3 regions of the Pantoea phytobeneficialis genome follow, and region 1 is predicted to be linked to each of the others. Evidence: riboswitches for the same ligand, from Rfam matches in the RefSeq annotation. Region 1 holds a riboswitch; each other region holds the start of a gene.
The links. A riboswitch is a leader RNA that binds a small molecule or an ion and turns the genes downstream of it on or off. The one in region 1 is predicted to bind thiamine pyrophosphate.

Region 1 (5,091 bases):
GCTCACCGCCACGGCTACGGAAGGCATCTGACATCTGCGCCATCCCGATTTCAATCGGCTGGGCTTCCGCCTGCTGACGGGCGGCAAAGTCACGCACTTCCTGGGTGATTTTCATGGAGCAGAATTTCGGGCCGCACATGGAACAAAAATGTGCCACTTTGCCCGACTCCTGCGGCAGTGTCTCATCGTGATAAGCGCGCGCGGTATGTGGGTCGAGCGCCAGATTGAACTGGTCCTCCCAGCGAAACTCAAATCGCGCTTTCGACATGGCGTTATCGCGGATCTGGGCGCCAGGATGGCCCTTCGCCAGATCGGCGGCATGAGCGGCAATTTTATAGGTGATCAATCCCTGTTTCACATCTTCCTTATTCGGCAAACCCAGATGTTCTTTCGGGGTGACGTAGCACAGCATCGCACAGCCGAACCAGCCAATCATCGCGGCACCGATGCCAGAAGTGAAATGATCGTAGCCGGGGGCGATATCGGTGGTCAGTGGGCCGAGGGTATAGAACGGGGCTTCGTGACAATGTTCCAGTTGTTCGGTCATATTGCGGCGAATCATCTGCATCGGCACATGCCCCGGACCTTCGATCATCACCTGCACATCATATTCCCAGGCGATTTTGGTCAGCTCACCCAGCGTATGTAGCTCGGCAAACTGCGCTTCATCGTTGGCATCCTGAATCGAACCCGGACGCAGTCCATCACCCAGCGACAGAGCAACATCATAGGCAGCACAGATTTCGCAAATCTCACGGAAGTGCAGATACAGGAAACTCTCCTGATGGTGCGACAAACACCACTTCGCCATGATTGAACCGCCACGCGAAACGATGCCGGTCAGACGTTTCGCCGTCATCGGCACATAACGCAGCAGCACGCCGGCGTGGATGGTGAAGTAGTCAACGCCTTGTTCGGCTTGCTCCAGCAAGGTGTCGCGGAAGATTTCCCAATTCAGATCTTCCGCGATGCCGTTTACCTTCTCCAGCGCCTGATAAATCGGTACGGTGCCAATCGGCACCGGGCTGTTACGCAAAATCCACTCGCGTGTTTCATGGATATAACGGCCGGTCGAGAGATCCATCACCGTGTCAGCCCCCCAGCGTGTCGACCACACCAGCTTCTCCACTTCCTCTTCAATTGAGGAGCTGACCGCCGAGTTGCCGATGTTGGCATTCACTTTGACCAGAAAATTGCGGCCAATGATCATCGGCTCAGATTCAGGGTGGTTAATGTTGGATGGGATGATGGCTCGCCCTGCGGCGACTTCCTGACGCACGAACTCGGCGGTGATATTTTCCGGCAGATGCGCACCAAAGCTATGGCCAGGATGTTGTTGTAGCAACACTTCGCCACGGATGCGCTCGCGCCCCATGTTTTCACGAAGTGCAATAAACTCCATTTCCGGGGTAATGACGCCCTGACGCGCATAATGCAACTGGGTAACACGGCGGCCTGTTTTGGCACGTCGCGGTTGGGGCAGATGTTCAAAACGCAGGTGATCCAGACCCTCATCTGCCAGGCGTTGCTGTGTATAGCTGGAGCTGAGCTGGTCGATGGTTTCACTGTCGCCGCGTTCCGCGATCCAGTTGGCGCGCAGTTTGCTCAACCCCCGATGAACATCAATCGATGCATGCGGATCGCCGTAAGCCCCGGCCGTGTCATATACCGGCACCGGTTCGTTGGCTTCGTATTGCGGATTATCTTTACTGCCGCCGGTCAGGGTCGGGCTGAGCTGAATCTCACGCATCGGCACACGAATATCATCACGACTGCCGGTGATCCAGATACGTTTAGAATTGGGGAAGGCAGTGCCCTGGAGGGAATCAATAAATTCCTGCGCCTGGGCGCGTTGTTCACGACGAGAAGTTTTTACAACAGACATAGCAAGTTTCCTGTAAATGATGGAAGTTGCTTGTCCGGAGTCCGGAAGGAGTAACAGAAACGGCGCGCGCACCGGCTGTGATATTTACTCTTGTTCCCTTCGCAGGTACTAACCTGATCAGGTTCCGCGGATCCCGAATTAACGGTCTCAGCCCAAAATGGGCACTCCGACAAGAAAATATTTACGGTGTTAAACCGTAAAATAAAAAAGCCCTCGTAGCATAGAAGGGCTTTTTACGAATAACAAGTCTTTTACAAATGCGGGCGGCTAAGCAGGGCGGGCGATGATGCTTTCATTCGCTACCGGCGTATGCGCCAGCTGATTGTCCCATGCCAGATGCACCAGCTTATCTTCCAGCGTAAAACGCGACTCCAGCACTTCACCCACTTCAGACAGCGCCTGCTGGAAGGTGACGCAGTTGTCATCGGTGATGGCCTGTTGCAGATGGCCGTCATACAGTTGCATCATTCGTTCGGTATTGGCTTCCAGTGACGGGTAGATTTGCGCGGCGGCGATCATCGGGCTGTCACCTTGCATCTCACTGATAATATGTTCATAAATGCTGAAATGGCCGGCGGAGAGATAATCCACCAGGTTATGACAAAAGGCATCCAGCGCCTGTTCGTCCAGGGCACTCAACGCATCTTTTTTGGGCTTCATGCCAACCAACTGGTAGTAAGTCACAAGTAGCTGACGACGCGCGTGTAGCCATGAATCGACCAATTCGTTACCGCGGCCTACACGCTCGGTCAGGTCATCTAACTGAGTAAGCATACAAGGCTCCATGTGGGTTATAGTGGTTCATTCTGCGAATAGACGCTAAGGATGACGATTTAAATGCAACGTGAGATCTCAAGCGTAGACGCTGGCTGGTGGATTGTCAGCCATGAACAAAAACTTTGGCTGCCACAGGGTGAGCTGCCGCACGGGACGGCGGAACAATTCGATCTGGCGGGCAGCAGCGGCATGGTGATTGGCGAATGGCAGGGTGAAAACGTCTGGCTGGTGCGTGAATCACGTTCTGACAATATGGGCTCAGTACGCCAGTTGATTGACGAAGATGTCGGCCTGTTCCAGCTTGCCGGGCGTGGCGTGCAACTGGCGGAATTCTTTCGTTCGCATCGCTGGTGCGGCTATTGCGGCCACGAAATGCATTTGAGCAAACGTGAGTTTGCTTGCCTGTGCGGTCACTGCCGTGAACGCTATTATCCGCAAATCGCGCCCTGCATCATTGTGGCGATTCGGCGCGGAGATGAGATCCTGCTGGCGAACCACGCAAAGCATCGTAACAACGTCTACACCGTACTGGCCGGTTTTGTTGAAGTGGGGGAAACCCTCGAACAGGCAGTGGCGCGTGAGGTGATGGAAGAGAGCAATGTACGAGTGAAAAACGTACGTTACGTCACCTCACAACCCTGGCCATTCCCCCATTCGCTGATGATGGCCTATATGGCGGAATACGATGGCGGGGAGCTACAGCATGACGGCAAAGAACTGCTGGATGCCGGCTGGTTCCGCTACGATGCGTTACCTTTATTACCGCCGCCGGGTACCGTCGCGCGACGTCTGATTGAAGATACCGTTGCCCACTGTCGCGCCAGCGCGCTGTGAAAATGCTACACTGGCGCCCTGTCAGTGAGAGAGCCAATTATGAGTGAACTGAAGAACGATCGTTATCTGCGCGCCCTGTTACGTCAGCCGGTGGATGTCACCCCGGTTTGGATGATGCGACAAGCCGGGCGTTATCTGCCGGAATATAAAGCCACACGCGCCGAGGCCGGTGACTTTATGTCGCTGTGTAAAAATGCTGAGCTGGCCTGTGAAGTCACGCTGCAACCGCTGCGTCGCTATGCGCTGGATGCGGCAATCCTCTTCAGCGATATTCTCACCATCCCGGATGCCATGGGATTGGGCCTGTACTTTGAAACCGGTGAAGGCCCCCGTTTCTCTCACCCGATTACCAGCCGCGCTGACGTCGACAAACTGCCGGTACCTGACCCGGAGCAAGAGCTGGGTTATGTGATGAATGCGGTGCGCACCATTCGCCATAACCTGAAAGGCGAAGTGCCGCTGATCGGTTTCTCCGGTAGCCCGTGGACGCTGGCTACCTACATGGTTGAAGGGGGTAGCAGCAAGGCCTTCACCAAAATCAAAAAGATGATGTACGCCGAGCCACAAACGCTGCATGCGTTGCTGGATAAGCTGGCCGACAGCGTGATCCTCTATCTGAACGCGCAGATCAAAGCCGGTGCGCAGTCGATCATGGTGTTCGACACCTGGGGCGGCGTGCTGACCGGACGTGATTATCGCGAGTTCTCGCTTTACTACATGCACAAAATCGTTGATAGCGTGCTACATGAGAACGAAGGTCGCCGTGTGCCGATCACCCTGTTCACCAAAGGTGGCGGGCAATGGCTGGAAGCGATCGCGGAAACTGGCTGTGATGCGCTGGGCCTGGACTGGAGCACCGATATTGCCGATGCCCGTCGTCGCGTCGGCCACAAAGTGGCGTTGCAGGGCAATATGGACCCGTCAATGCTCTACGCCCCACCGGCCCGTATCGAGCAGGAAGTGGCTGGCATCCTTGAAGGGTTTGGCAAGGGTGAAGGCCACGTCTTCAATCTGGGCCACGGTATCCATCAGGATGTACCGCCAGAGCATGCCGGTGCCTTTGTTGAGGCGGTGCATCGTTTGTCACGTCCTTATCATCAGGGCTAGCGATGGATTTAGCGGCGCTACGCACGGAACAGCAACAGCGCGCAGCTGACGTGGTGCGGCAGGACGATTTTGAGGTGCTGCCGCCCCGTTTGATTGCCGGTGCCGATGTCGGGTTTGAACAGGGCGGGGAAGTGACGCGCGCCGCGCTGGTGATTCTTGAGTACCCCTCGTTGCAACTGGTGGAGCATCAGATTGCCCGCATCAGCACCACCATGCCCTATATCCCCGGTTTTTTATCATTCCGCGAAGTGCCCGCTCTATTAGCTGCCTGGCAACAACTCCAGCATCAACCGGACCTGTTATTTGTCGATGGGCATGGCATCTCGCATCCGCGTCGGCTCGGTGTGGCGGCGCATTTTGGCTTGCTGGTGGATGTACCGACCATTGGTGTGGCAAAGCGGCGCCTGTGTGGCCAGTTTGATACGCTGGATGAAGCGCCGGGCAGCCGTCAGCCGTTGCTGGATAAAGGCGAGCAGTTGGGTTGGGTG
Region 2 (5,091 bases), on a different contig from region 1:
CCGCCAGGATATCCGTATCTATGCCGGATTGTTTGATGGTGCCGAGCAGCAGACCCTGGCGCTGGATGCCGACCGCTATGCTTACATCCATGTGGCGCGCGGCAGCATCGAAGTGAACGGTGTGGTGTTTAACGCCGGAGACGGTGCGCGCGTACGTAACGAAACCGCGCTGCAATTCGCTAACGGCAAAGATGCGGAAGTATTGGTGTTTGATCTGCGTCCGCTGGAAGTGAATCATCCTCAGCGTTAAGTTATAAAGGGGAGGCCTGATGGCCTCCTCTGTTCTCATTTGCGCGATAAATCGCGCCGCTACATAGGTGCAAAATTTTTTGCGCGATAAATCGCGCCGCTACATAGGTGCAAAATTTTATCGCTTATAACAACGATGCCGGTGCTACCGGTTTACCGGTTTTCAACGATGCCAGCGCCGCATCAGCCAGCAGCAGGGCCTGCAAGCCATCATTCCCACTCGGGTATTCTCCTTCCCCTTTTGCCAGTGCCTCAATAAAGGTCGCTAACTCGTTGCGATAGGCTTCGGCGTAGCGTTGCAGGAAAAAGTGCTGCGGTTTTTGCGCCACGACCCCCATCGCCACCGATTTCACCAACTGACTTTCCAGTTGATTGGTCACTGCTAACATCCCCTCGCTACCGTGGACCTCAATGCGTTGATCGTAACCATAGCTGGCGCGACGGCTGTTGGTGATCACTGCCATTTTGCCGCTGGCACAGGTCAGGGTGACCACGGCGGTATCGACATCGCCTGCCGCTTTGATTTGGGGATCAACCAACGCTGAAGCGGAGGCATATACCGAGACGGGTTCCTCATCCAGTAACCAGCGTGCCATATCAAAATCGTGAATCGTCATATCGCGGAACAAGCCACCGGAGACTTTCACGTATTCCGGCGGTGGTGCACCCGGATCGCGCGAGCTGATGGTCACCAGCTCGGTGCTGCCAATCTCCCCGGCGCGCAGGCTGGATTGCAGGTGTGCCATGCTGGGATCAAAACGGCGGTTAAAACCAATCATCAACGGCACACCTGCTTCCCGCACCGTGGCAAGGCAGCTTTGCACGCGCGCCAGGCTGAGATCGACCGGTTTTTCACAGAAGATGGCTTTGTTCGCTCTCGCGGCGGCTTCAATCAAATCGGCATGGGTGTTGGTGGCACTGCAAATCGCCACCAGATCGATGCTGCTGTCTGCCAGGATGGTGGCGAGGTCGGCAACTGTCGCGCCATACTTCTCGGCCAACGCTGTCGCTGCCGGAGCATAGACATCCATAACATACGCCAGCCGACACTGCGGATGGGCGGCGATATTTCCTGCGTGGATCTGGCCGATACGACCGGCACCCAATAAAGCGACATTCAGCATTGGTTATTCCTCGGGGGTAGAAAGGTTGTGGCGTTATTAATCGATGCGGGTGCAGATCAAGTCAAAACAAAGCCCCGGCGGCGTGATGAATTGATGAGGTAGATCACAGGCTTTTTTGATGTAACTAACATCAAATGTGAATAATTAGTTGTATTTCATGCGCTTGATGGATTTGGCTTTTTGCCAGGATGTACGGATACTGATTGCCTGTGAGGTAGATGACATCAGGACATGCCATGAAGCAACATCACTGGAAATCGCCGTCGATCAAACAAATCGCGCAGGAAGCTGCCGTCAGTCCCGCCACCGTTGACCGGGTGCTGAATGGTCGCGAAGGCGTAAGGGAAGTGACGCGCAAAAAAGTGGCAGACGCGATGCAGCGGCTGGGATTGAACGCAGATACCGGCAACCCGAGTGCTAACAGAACGCGCATTGCGATTATTTGCGAATCCGGTTCCAGTTTTCTCCATCAGGTGGAGCAACAGGTACGCGCTGCTATCAATGATTATCCCCAGCTCCATTTCAGCCTCGATAGCGTGCCGAACGTGCAATTCAATGCCGAACGCTTCAGCCAACTGATTACCCGGCGAGCCGCCACCAGTAGCGGCATCATCCTGGTGTGTCGCGATGAGGTAAAAATAAATCGTGCGGTTAAAGCGGCGATTGATGATGGGGTCCCGGTCATTTGTCTGACCAGCGATCTGCCCAATTCGCGGCGCAGCGCCTATGTGGGTATCGATCAGGTCGCTGCCGGAGCCACTGCGGGCTGGTTTATGGGCCGTATGCTGCCCGCACAGCAATCGGGCAATATTCTGCTGATTTGTAGTTCGACCTATCGTACCCAGGAGGAGCGTGAGATTGGCTTTCGCCGCGTGTTGCGCGAGGCATTCCCTTGGTTAACCATTCGTGATCGCGTCAACATTAACGACGAAGCGGAAACCGCGTATCTCAGCGTAAAAAAATGGCTGGAGCGGGGGAACCCGTTGGCAGGGATCTACAACACCGCAGGCGGTAACGAAGGGGTGGCGCGCGCGTTAACCGATTTTGGCGTACAGGATCAGGTGATATTTATCGGCCATGAATTGAGTGAAGCGAGCCGACTGCTGCTGGAGAACGGCACCCTGGATTTGGTGCTCGGCCATGATATTCGTCGGGAGATCGATCTGTGCCTCGCCCTGTTGCAACAGCCGGGCAGCGGTCAGTCGTTCAGTGACAGCAAAATTCCGCTGCTCACCTGGCATCGCTACTCTTATTTTGCCTGACGGCTCAGGGGCAGAACACCACCCACAAAATGATCACGCCGAATATACACACCAGAATGGCTGAAATGATTGAATCAGCACACATAATTTACCTGCCGGATTTCAGGATGAGGGGACGAGAATACGCGCAAATCATGGAGAAAAATGGATGAACCTGAAACAGGGAATTTTTAAAGGTTAGGCTTTGTTGCCGGGCTTACACTTGACGTAGCCTGGCGGCTGCAATACAAATAGACGCGTCGGGGGAGTCTCGCTCAAGAGACTGAGAGGCTAAAAGCGCACTGCGCGGCTTAGCGACCCTTTGAACCTGACCCAGTTGATACTGGCGTAGGAAGACTGACAGCCTGTCATTTCGGCTGTCTGACATCGGGACGTTTTTCCGTTGCGCGTGTCATTTCCCTCCTCCTGTATCCCGGGTCTCAGTGCGAAAACTGAGAGGCCGATGTGAATTCTCCCCTTTGTATTACGGAATACCCGCTATGAGCCGCTGGTCTGTACTCGGTGGCGGTGTTGCGGGCCTGTGTGTGGCGACCTTACTCGCCGAACGCGGTGAACAGCTTGAAGTGATTAGCGATGACGCGCGTCAGCCCGCCTCCTGGTTTGCCGGAGGTATGCTCGCACCCTGGTGTGAAGCAGAAAGCGCACCACGCGCCGTCATTGAGCTGGGGCAGCACTCCGCAGCCTGGTGGCAACAACGCGTCAGTTGCGTTGAACATCAGGGCACGCTGGTGGTGGCACCACCACGCGACAGCCAGGAACTGAACCGCTTTGCCCGCATGACCGAACAACATCAATGGATTGATCCGGCAGACGTGGAGCCAGCCCTCGCCGGGCGCTTTGCCCGTGGTCTGTTTTTTGCGCAGGAGGGGCATCTCGATCCTCGCCTGGCACTGAATGAAATGCGTGAAAAGTTGCAGCAACGTGGGGTGGCTTTTCACCACGGGAAGCCGTCGGGGCAGGTGATTGATTGCCGGGGCATCCATGCGGCAACAGCGTTGCCGGGCCTGCGGGCGGTGCGGGGCGAGATGTTGATTTTACACAGCGATGAGGTGCGCTTCTCACGCCCGATTCGTCTGCTGCATCCGCGCTTTCCCTGCTATCTGGTGCCGCGTCGCGGCGGCCATTTTATGCTCGGTGCAACTATGGTCGAAAGCCATGATGCCAGCCCGATCAGCGCCCGTGCCATGATGGAGTTGCTGAGCGCGGCCTGGGCCATCCACCCGGCGTTGGCCGAAGCGCGTATTGTCGAAAGCGCCAGCGGTTTGCGTCCGGCGTATCCGGCAAATCTGCCGGAAATTCACTATCAAAACGGGACATTTTACCTTAACGGGATGTACCGCCACGGCTTCCTGCTGGCTCCGCTGATGGCGGAACAACTGATGCAGCGTTTAACTTCGGAACAACTTCATGAATATTCAGCTTAACGGTCGCCCGGTGCTGACGGCCGCCCGTACCCTGACCGAACTGCTGCGTGAGCAGCAGATTGACGTGGCCTGCGTGGCAACCGCCTACAACGGTACTTTTGTCCCCAAATCCCGCTACGACAGTCAGCAACTGGAAGAGGGTTGTCAGCTCGAAGTGTTATCACCGATGCAGGGGGGCTAATGATGTTTTATGGCTTTGAACCGCAATCCCGCTTTCTGCTTGGTACCGCAGGTTATCCCTCACCGGCAATTTTGCAGCAGGCGATTGCGGCTGGCGGCAGCGAGATCATTACCGTCAGTCTGCGGCGTGAAGGGGCCGCTGGGGCCGCCTTCCGTGAACTACTTGCGCAACTGGATGTACGCGTGCTGCCGAACACCGCCGGGTGCCACACGGTGCAGGAAGCCGTGACCACAGCGCAGATGGCGCGTGAATTGTTTAACACCCCGTGGATCAAGCTGGAGGTGATCGGCCATGCCGACACGCTACAACCTGATCCCTTCGCGCTGGTGGAAGCGGCACGCATCCTTTGCGCCGATGGCTTTCAGGTATTCCCCTACACCACTGAAGATTTGATCGTCGGTGAAAAATTGCTTGAAGCCGGCTGCGAAGTGCTGATGCCGTGGGGCGCACCCATCGGTTCCGGTCAGGGGCTACGTAACATTGATGGCCTGCGCGCGATGCGGGCCTGGTTCCGTGATGTTCCGTTAATTGTCGATGCGGGCATCGGTGCCCCCTCGCAGGCAGCACAGGCAATGGAGCTGGGTTTCGATGCCATTCTGCTCAATACCGCAGTGGCTAAAGCGGGTGACCCGGTGCGGATGGCAGGAGCCTTTCGCCAGGCGATCGAGGCAGGAAAAGCTGCCCATGACGGTGGCCTGATGGAGAAACGCGATATGGCTGCCGCCTCCACGCCGATCTTTGGCCTGGCGACTTTCGGCGGAGAGGGGTAATCATGGATCGCTACCAACGTCAGATGATGTTGCCAGAGATTGGCGAGCAGGGGCAGCAGCGGCTGAGTCAGGCTCGGGTGC
Region 3 (5,091 bases), 1.3 Mb from region 1:
AAATACACATCCTGCACCGCGTTAATCAGCTCCACGCCCTCTTTCAGCGACTTCTTAAACGCTTTGCGTCCCAAAATCAGTCCCATACCGCCGGCGCGTTTGTTAATCACCGCCGTACGCACCGACTCGGCCACATCGGTTGCCCCTGCTGCCGCACCGCCAGAGTTAATTAACCCGGCGCGCCCCATATAACAGTTTGCCAACTGGTAGCGTACCAGGTCGATTGGGTTTTCGGTGGTCAACTTGCTGTAAACGCGATCATCGGTATGGCCGAAATTCACCGCGGTATAACCCCCATTATTCTCTGCCATTTTTTGCTTCACGATATCCGCGCCAATGGTCGCGGCCAGATGGTTGGCCTGACCGGTTAAATCGGCGCTGGCATGGTAATCCACGCCATCTTTCTTGAAGCCGTTATTGCGCAGGTAGGCCCACAGCACCGTCACCATACCCAGCTCATGCGCACGTTCAAACGCGGCGGAGATCTCTTCAATCTGGCGACGTGATTGCTCAGAACCGAAGTAGATGGTGGCCCCGACCGCAATGGCTCCCATATTGAACGCCTGCTCGACGCTGGCGTACAGCGTCTGATCATATTGCGTCGGATAGCTCAGCGTCTCGTTGTGGTTCAGCTTCACCATGAACGGGATCTTGTGCGCATAACGCCGCGCCACCGAGGCCAGCACACCGTAGGTGGAAGCGACGCAGTTGCAGCCCGCTTCAATCGCCAGCTCAACAATATTTTTCGGGTCGAAGTAGTGAGGATTGGCGGCAAATGAAGCGCCGGCGGAGTGCTCAACCCCCTGATCAACCGGCAAAATCGACAGGTAACCCGTCCCAGCCAGGCGACCGGTGTTGTACAGCGTTTGCATGTTGCGTAATACCACAGGAGAACGATTGTTATCGGTCATTACGCGATCAACATAATCCGCGCCCGGTAAATAAAGGCTTTCCGCTGGAATGGTCATGCAGCGATGTTGAAGAAGGCTATCCGCTTCTTGGCCCAATAACTGAACGATGTCCGTCATACTCACTCCTGATTAATGGCTGGATTGGAACCGGCACCTGCCGATTCGCCCCCAACAGCCTGGACCGGGATCCGCCAGGCTGGCAAATTGCTGACTCCATTTTTCAGACAGATACGCAGGCAAAAAATGGCAATTCGGCGTTACGCCCTACCACCAACGATGAAAATGGTGCACCGGTCCAATGCCTTTTCCGACTTCCAGAGAATCGGCATGCAGTAACGCTTGTTGCAACCAGGCTTTAGCCTCGGAGAGCGTCGCAGCCCAGTCATCATGGCGTGGACGTAGCGCCGCCAACGCAGCTGACAGCGAACAACCGGTGCCGTGGGTGTGGCGAGTATTGACGCGTGGCGCGGTAAAACGCTGACGTCCGTTGCGGGTGATAAGCCAATCCGGGCTCTCCGCATCACTCAGATGTCCTCCCTTCATCAGTACCGCTTCACACCCGAGATCCAGCAATGCATCCCCCTGCATCAGCATCGTCTTCTCATCCTGCGCCACACTGCGGCCAAGCAGCGCTGCGGCTTCTGGCAAATTCGGCGTAATCAACGATACCTGTGGTAACAACAACTCACGCAGGCTGGCGATGGCATCCGGTGATAACAACGCATCGCCACTTTTGGCAATCATAACGGTGTCCAGCACCACGAACGGCAGGCTGGCACGCTTCAGCTTGTCAGCGACAATTTCCACCACCGCCGTTTCCGCCAGCATGCCAATTTTTGCCGTGTCGATACGCACATCATCGAGCACCGAATCCAGCTGCGCTCCGACAAAATCTGGTTCGATACGATAGACCGACTGCACACCACGGGTATTCTGGGCCACCAGCGCGGTAATGACGCTGGTGCCATAGGCACCCAGCGCGGAGAAGGCTTTGAGATCGGCCTGAATTCCAGCACCACCGCTGGGGTCAGTACCGGCAATAGTCAATGCGTTAATACGTTTCATGGCGTCACCTCCAGTGTCCACAGCGCATCCAAAAAGGCAGCAACAAAGCTGCCCGGCCCCTGGACCTGACGTGCCGCCCGTTCACCGGCCAGTGACATGACCCGACAAGCTGCCGCCACATGTTGCAGACGTTCACCCGGCAGGCTGGCAAAAGCCGCCACCACTGCCGACAGCGCACAACCTGTCCCCACTACGCGTGTCATCAGTGGGCTGCCGCCCGGGATGGCAAAGGTATGCTGACCATCGGTAACGTAATCCACTTCGCCGGTTACCGCCACAATGCTGCGGTAATCGTGCGCCAACTGTTGAGCAGCGCTGAGTGCGGCGTCAGCCTGATGCAAGCTGTCCACGCCACGCCCGCCCGCCGCCTGGTTCGCCAGGGCAAGGATTTCCGAGGCGTTGCCACGGATGGCTGCCGGTTGCTGGGTCAATAGCTGCTGACAAAATTCGGTGCGAAAGGTTAACGCGCCCACCGCGACCGGGTCGAGCGTCCAGGGTGTGCCGGCACGGTTTGCCGCCTCTACCGCAGCCTGCATGGCGATGCTGCGATCGCGCGTCAACGTACCCACGTTAATGAGCAGAGCATCGGCATAACCGCTGAACTGTGCGGCCTCATCAGCGTCGATCACCATGGCAGGTGAGGCACGCAGTGCCAACAGGACATTAGCGGTAAAGGTCTGTACCACATCATTGGTCATGCAATGTACCAGCGAAGCATGTTGATGCAGTAACTGAAGCGAGTGCGCGAGTTGCGCGGAGGAAAGAAGGTCAGGTTGTTTCATAAAGCTCCCAACCGGCGATCAAGAAGGCGAATGCGGTCAGGCATCTGACTTCCCTACGCTGGCATTATCCAGATCAGGTGGTACGGGTATTTCTCAGCCTTCACAAGGAAGGGCACCCCGAGTCATTTATATGACTGGCAGATTAGGGCAAGTGACTTGCTGACGCAAGCCCGCCCTGCTCAATATACCGCTGGGCTTTTTCCCCCATACGTTGCGTAGCGGCGCGATTTATCGCGTAAAACTTCAAGTTCGTGTGATAAATCGCAGCACTACGATTGAAAACAAATACACATTGCGCATGTGGTCGTTGCTTGTAAAATGACCACCGAGATTATTCCCACAACAAGATGAAGGATTTATGGCAAAAGGAATTGTGCTTTGTCAGGGAGACAGGACGTCATGCGGCGGCAAAATCACCGCAGACGCAAGAAGGCGATCCTGTTACCTGTGGGAAAGATGGTAAGACCTACAAGATTATCGGAGGCATACCTTTTTACACCAGCGGCCCCGATAAAAAACGTATTGCCGGATCGCTTGATAGCCACAGTTCATGTCCTTGCAAGGCTAAAATCACACCGTCTAACGCTTATCCTGGCTATGTGAAAGAAGAACCCCCTGTCTCGCGAGAGACTGGTTTAGCGGCTTAGGCTCCAGCCGCATTAATGCCAAAATTTCAGTCAGAACCAGAACAACATGCAATTCACTCAATTAATGAAATCGATGAGGCTTGCTCAATTGGCCGGGAAGATGAATGTTCTAAGAAAAAATACACCGAGATTGGTCGCTTCTCTGGAGGACTTGCTGGTGGTTATATTGGAATACGCTTCAGATAAAGGCGAATACCTTGGTGAACTTTTCTATAATTCGGTAGGTAAATGACATGAACGTTGTATCTGCTATTTTATTTTCGTTATTTCTCGCCTCTACAATCACAACATATGGATATTCCGCGTTAAAAACCGAAAGACACATTATGTTATGTACTCTCTTTCGTGAAAAATCTGGATACTTACCCAATGGAATGACCCTTGCTCAGAATGGAGGGGCTTTCTTTACCTTCCAAAAAGATTTATATTTCTTCTTGCCACTCATTGTCAGAAAAGGCAGTTTTACTGTTAGAAACATGAAATCAGAACATTATGACTTCATACGAAGTCTACCACATGAAACGACAGGATGGTTGAAGATCAAGTTCTATTTATTTACCATAACGACCACTCTACTTTTTTAAATTTTTTATTTGATTGTTTTTCATAAAGGCATTATGAAATCATACGTAAACAACATGCATCCTCACTATAAACCCGCGCGCCAGCATAAGTAAAAAACCCCGCAGAACGGGGTTAGTCAGTTATTTTCTTCCTGAAAATCACTTTCGCTGATATTGATTCAAGTACTGCTTAACTTTCTCAGTACCATTACCTACGTTAGCAACAGCGGTACGCAATTGTGTCGCGCTCACTTCCAGGGTGTTCGTCCAATACTCAACCTCCCAGGTTTCAGTAAGACTAATAAAGCGTTTGTCTTCCGGTTGTTTTCTCTTTAAATCATCAGCCATTTTGCAGCTCCTGAGGTTAATCCTGAAAACATGACTATCGCTTCTTAAGAAGAGTAACTCGTTAGCTTAACCGAAGGATGTTAGCCGTCCGGTGATTGCCATACAGCCCCACTTAAGGCCAGGAGCCAGCACAGCGCTGGCTTCCGGAAAAAATCCTAGACAATATGGCTGACGATATCAAGGTATAGCAACTATACCAAAGAACAACAGAATAAAACTTTTTTGCTGCATCTAAAGGCTGAATGTTGTTCCCGGTTTTCTGCTAATCAACAGGATCAAGTACTGAGAAACAATTGACTCACATAAACAACAAAACAGTAACATTATGATATTAGTGAATTAAATGCTGATTTTTGCGTCCTGCGTCATAAATCGTACTCATCGTCATTGATAATTCGCGTCACGAAAAATAGCATCTGCGCACTGGTTACACGAAGTAACAGTAAATGGAAAGCATCATCACACAAGGGATTATCACGGAGGATTTACCATGCACAGGACAGTTCGCACGTCGCTATCCACAGCTATCGCCACTGCACTTCTCATTACATCATTTATCCCTGCCCCTGCTTTTGCAGCCGGTTTCATTGATGACTCATCCCTGACCGGTGGTCTCTACTACTGGCAGCGGCAGCGCGATCGCAAAGAGATGGATCCGCAACAGGGTAAATACGGCCAGTATGATGCCAACCTGCATCATGCAACAGGCAATGCCAGCCTCGATTTCTCCTCAGGCTATCTGGCGGACGTCATCGGCCTTGACCTTGCTGCGTAT

Region 2: it holds a riboswitch for thiamine pyrophosphate, as region 1 does, so the genes downstream of both, CTZ24_RS21040 (FAD-dependent oxidoreductase) here and thiC (phosphomethylpyrimidine synthase ThiC) in region 1, are expected to answer to the same signal.
Region 3: it holds a riboswitch for thiamine pyrophosphate, as region 1 does, so the genes downstream of both, thiM (hydroxyethylthiazole kinase) here and thiC (phosphomethylpyrimidine synthase ThiC) in region 1, are expected to answer to the same signal.

What each region holds. Positions count from the first base shown of each region.
Region 1 covers NZ_CP024636.1:261,467-266,557, forward strand. The annotation lists gene thiC (phosphomethylpyrimidine synthase ThiC) at 1-1,885, opposite strand, end outside; TPP riboswitch at 1,963-2,064, opposite strand; gene CTZ24_RS01175 (Rsd/AlgQ family anti-sigma factor) at 2,153-2,659, opposite strand; gene nudC (NAD(+) diphosphatase) at 2,723-3,496, shown strand; gene hemE (uroporphyrinogen decarboxylase) at 3,536-4,603, shown strand; gene nfi (deoxyribonuclease V) at 4,606-5,091, shown strand, end outside.
Region 2 covers NZ_CP024637.1:176,341-181,431, forward strand. The annotation lists gene CTZ24_RS21025 (pirin family protein) at 1-250, shown strand, start outside; gene iolG (inositol 2-dehydrogenase) at 375-1,373, opposite strand; gene CTZ24_RS21035 (LacI family DNA-binding transcriptional regulator) at 1,610-2,635, shown strand; TPP riboswitch at 2,867-2,986, shown strand; gene CTZ24_RS21040 (FAD-dependent oxidoreductase) at 3,115-4,059, shown strand; gene thiS (sulfur carrier protein ThiS) at 4,043-4,240, shown strand; gene CTZ24_RS21050 (thiazole synthase) at 4,243-5,010, shown strand; gene CTZ24_RS21055 (HesA/MoeB/ThiF family protein) at 5,013-5,091, shown strand, end outside.
Region 3 covers NZ_CP024636.1:3,323,024-3,328,114, reverse strand. The annotation lists gene fbaB (class I fructose-bisphosphate aldolase) at 1-1,028, opposite strand, end outside; gene thiD (bifunctional hydroxymethylpyrimidine kinase/phosphomethylpyrimidine kinase) at 1,176-1,976, opposite strand; gene thiM (hydroxyethylthiazole kinase) at 1,973-2,758, opposite strand; TPP riboswitch at 2,792-2,888, opposite strand; gene CTZ24_RS15405 (DUF3606 domain-containing protein) at 4,128-4,316, opposite strand; gene chiP (chitoporin ChiP) at 4,807-5,091, shown strand, end outside.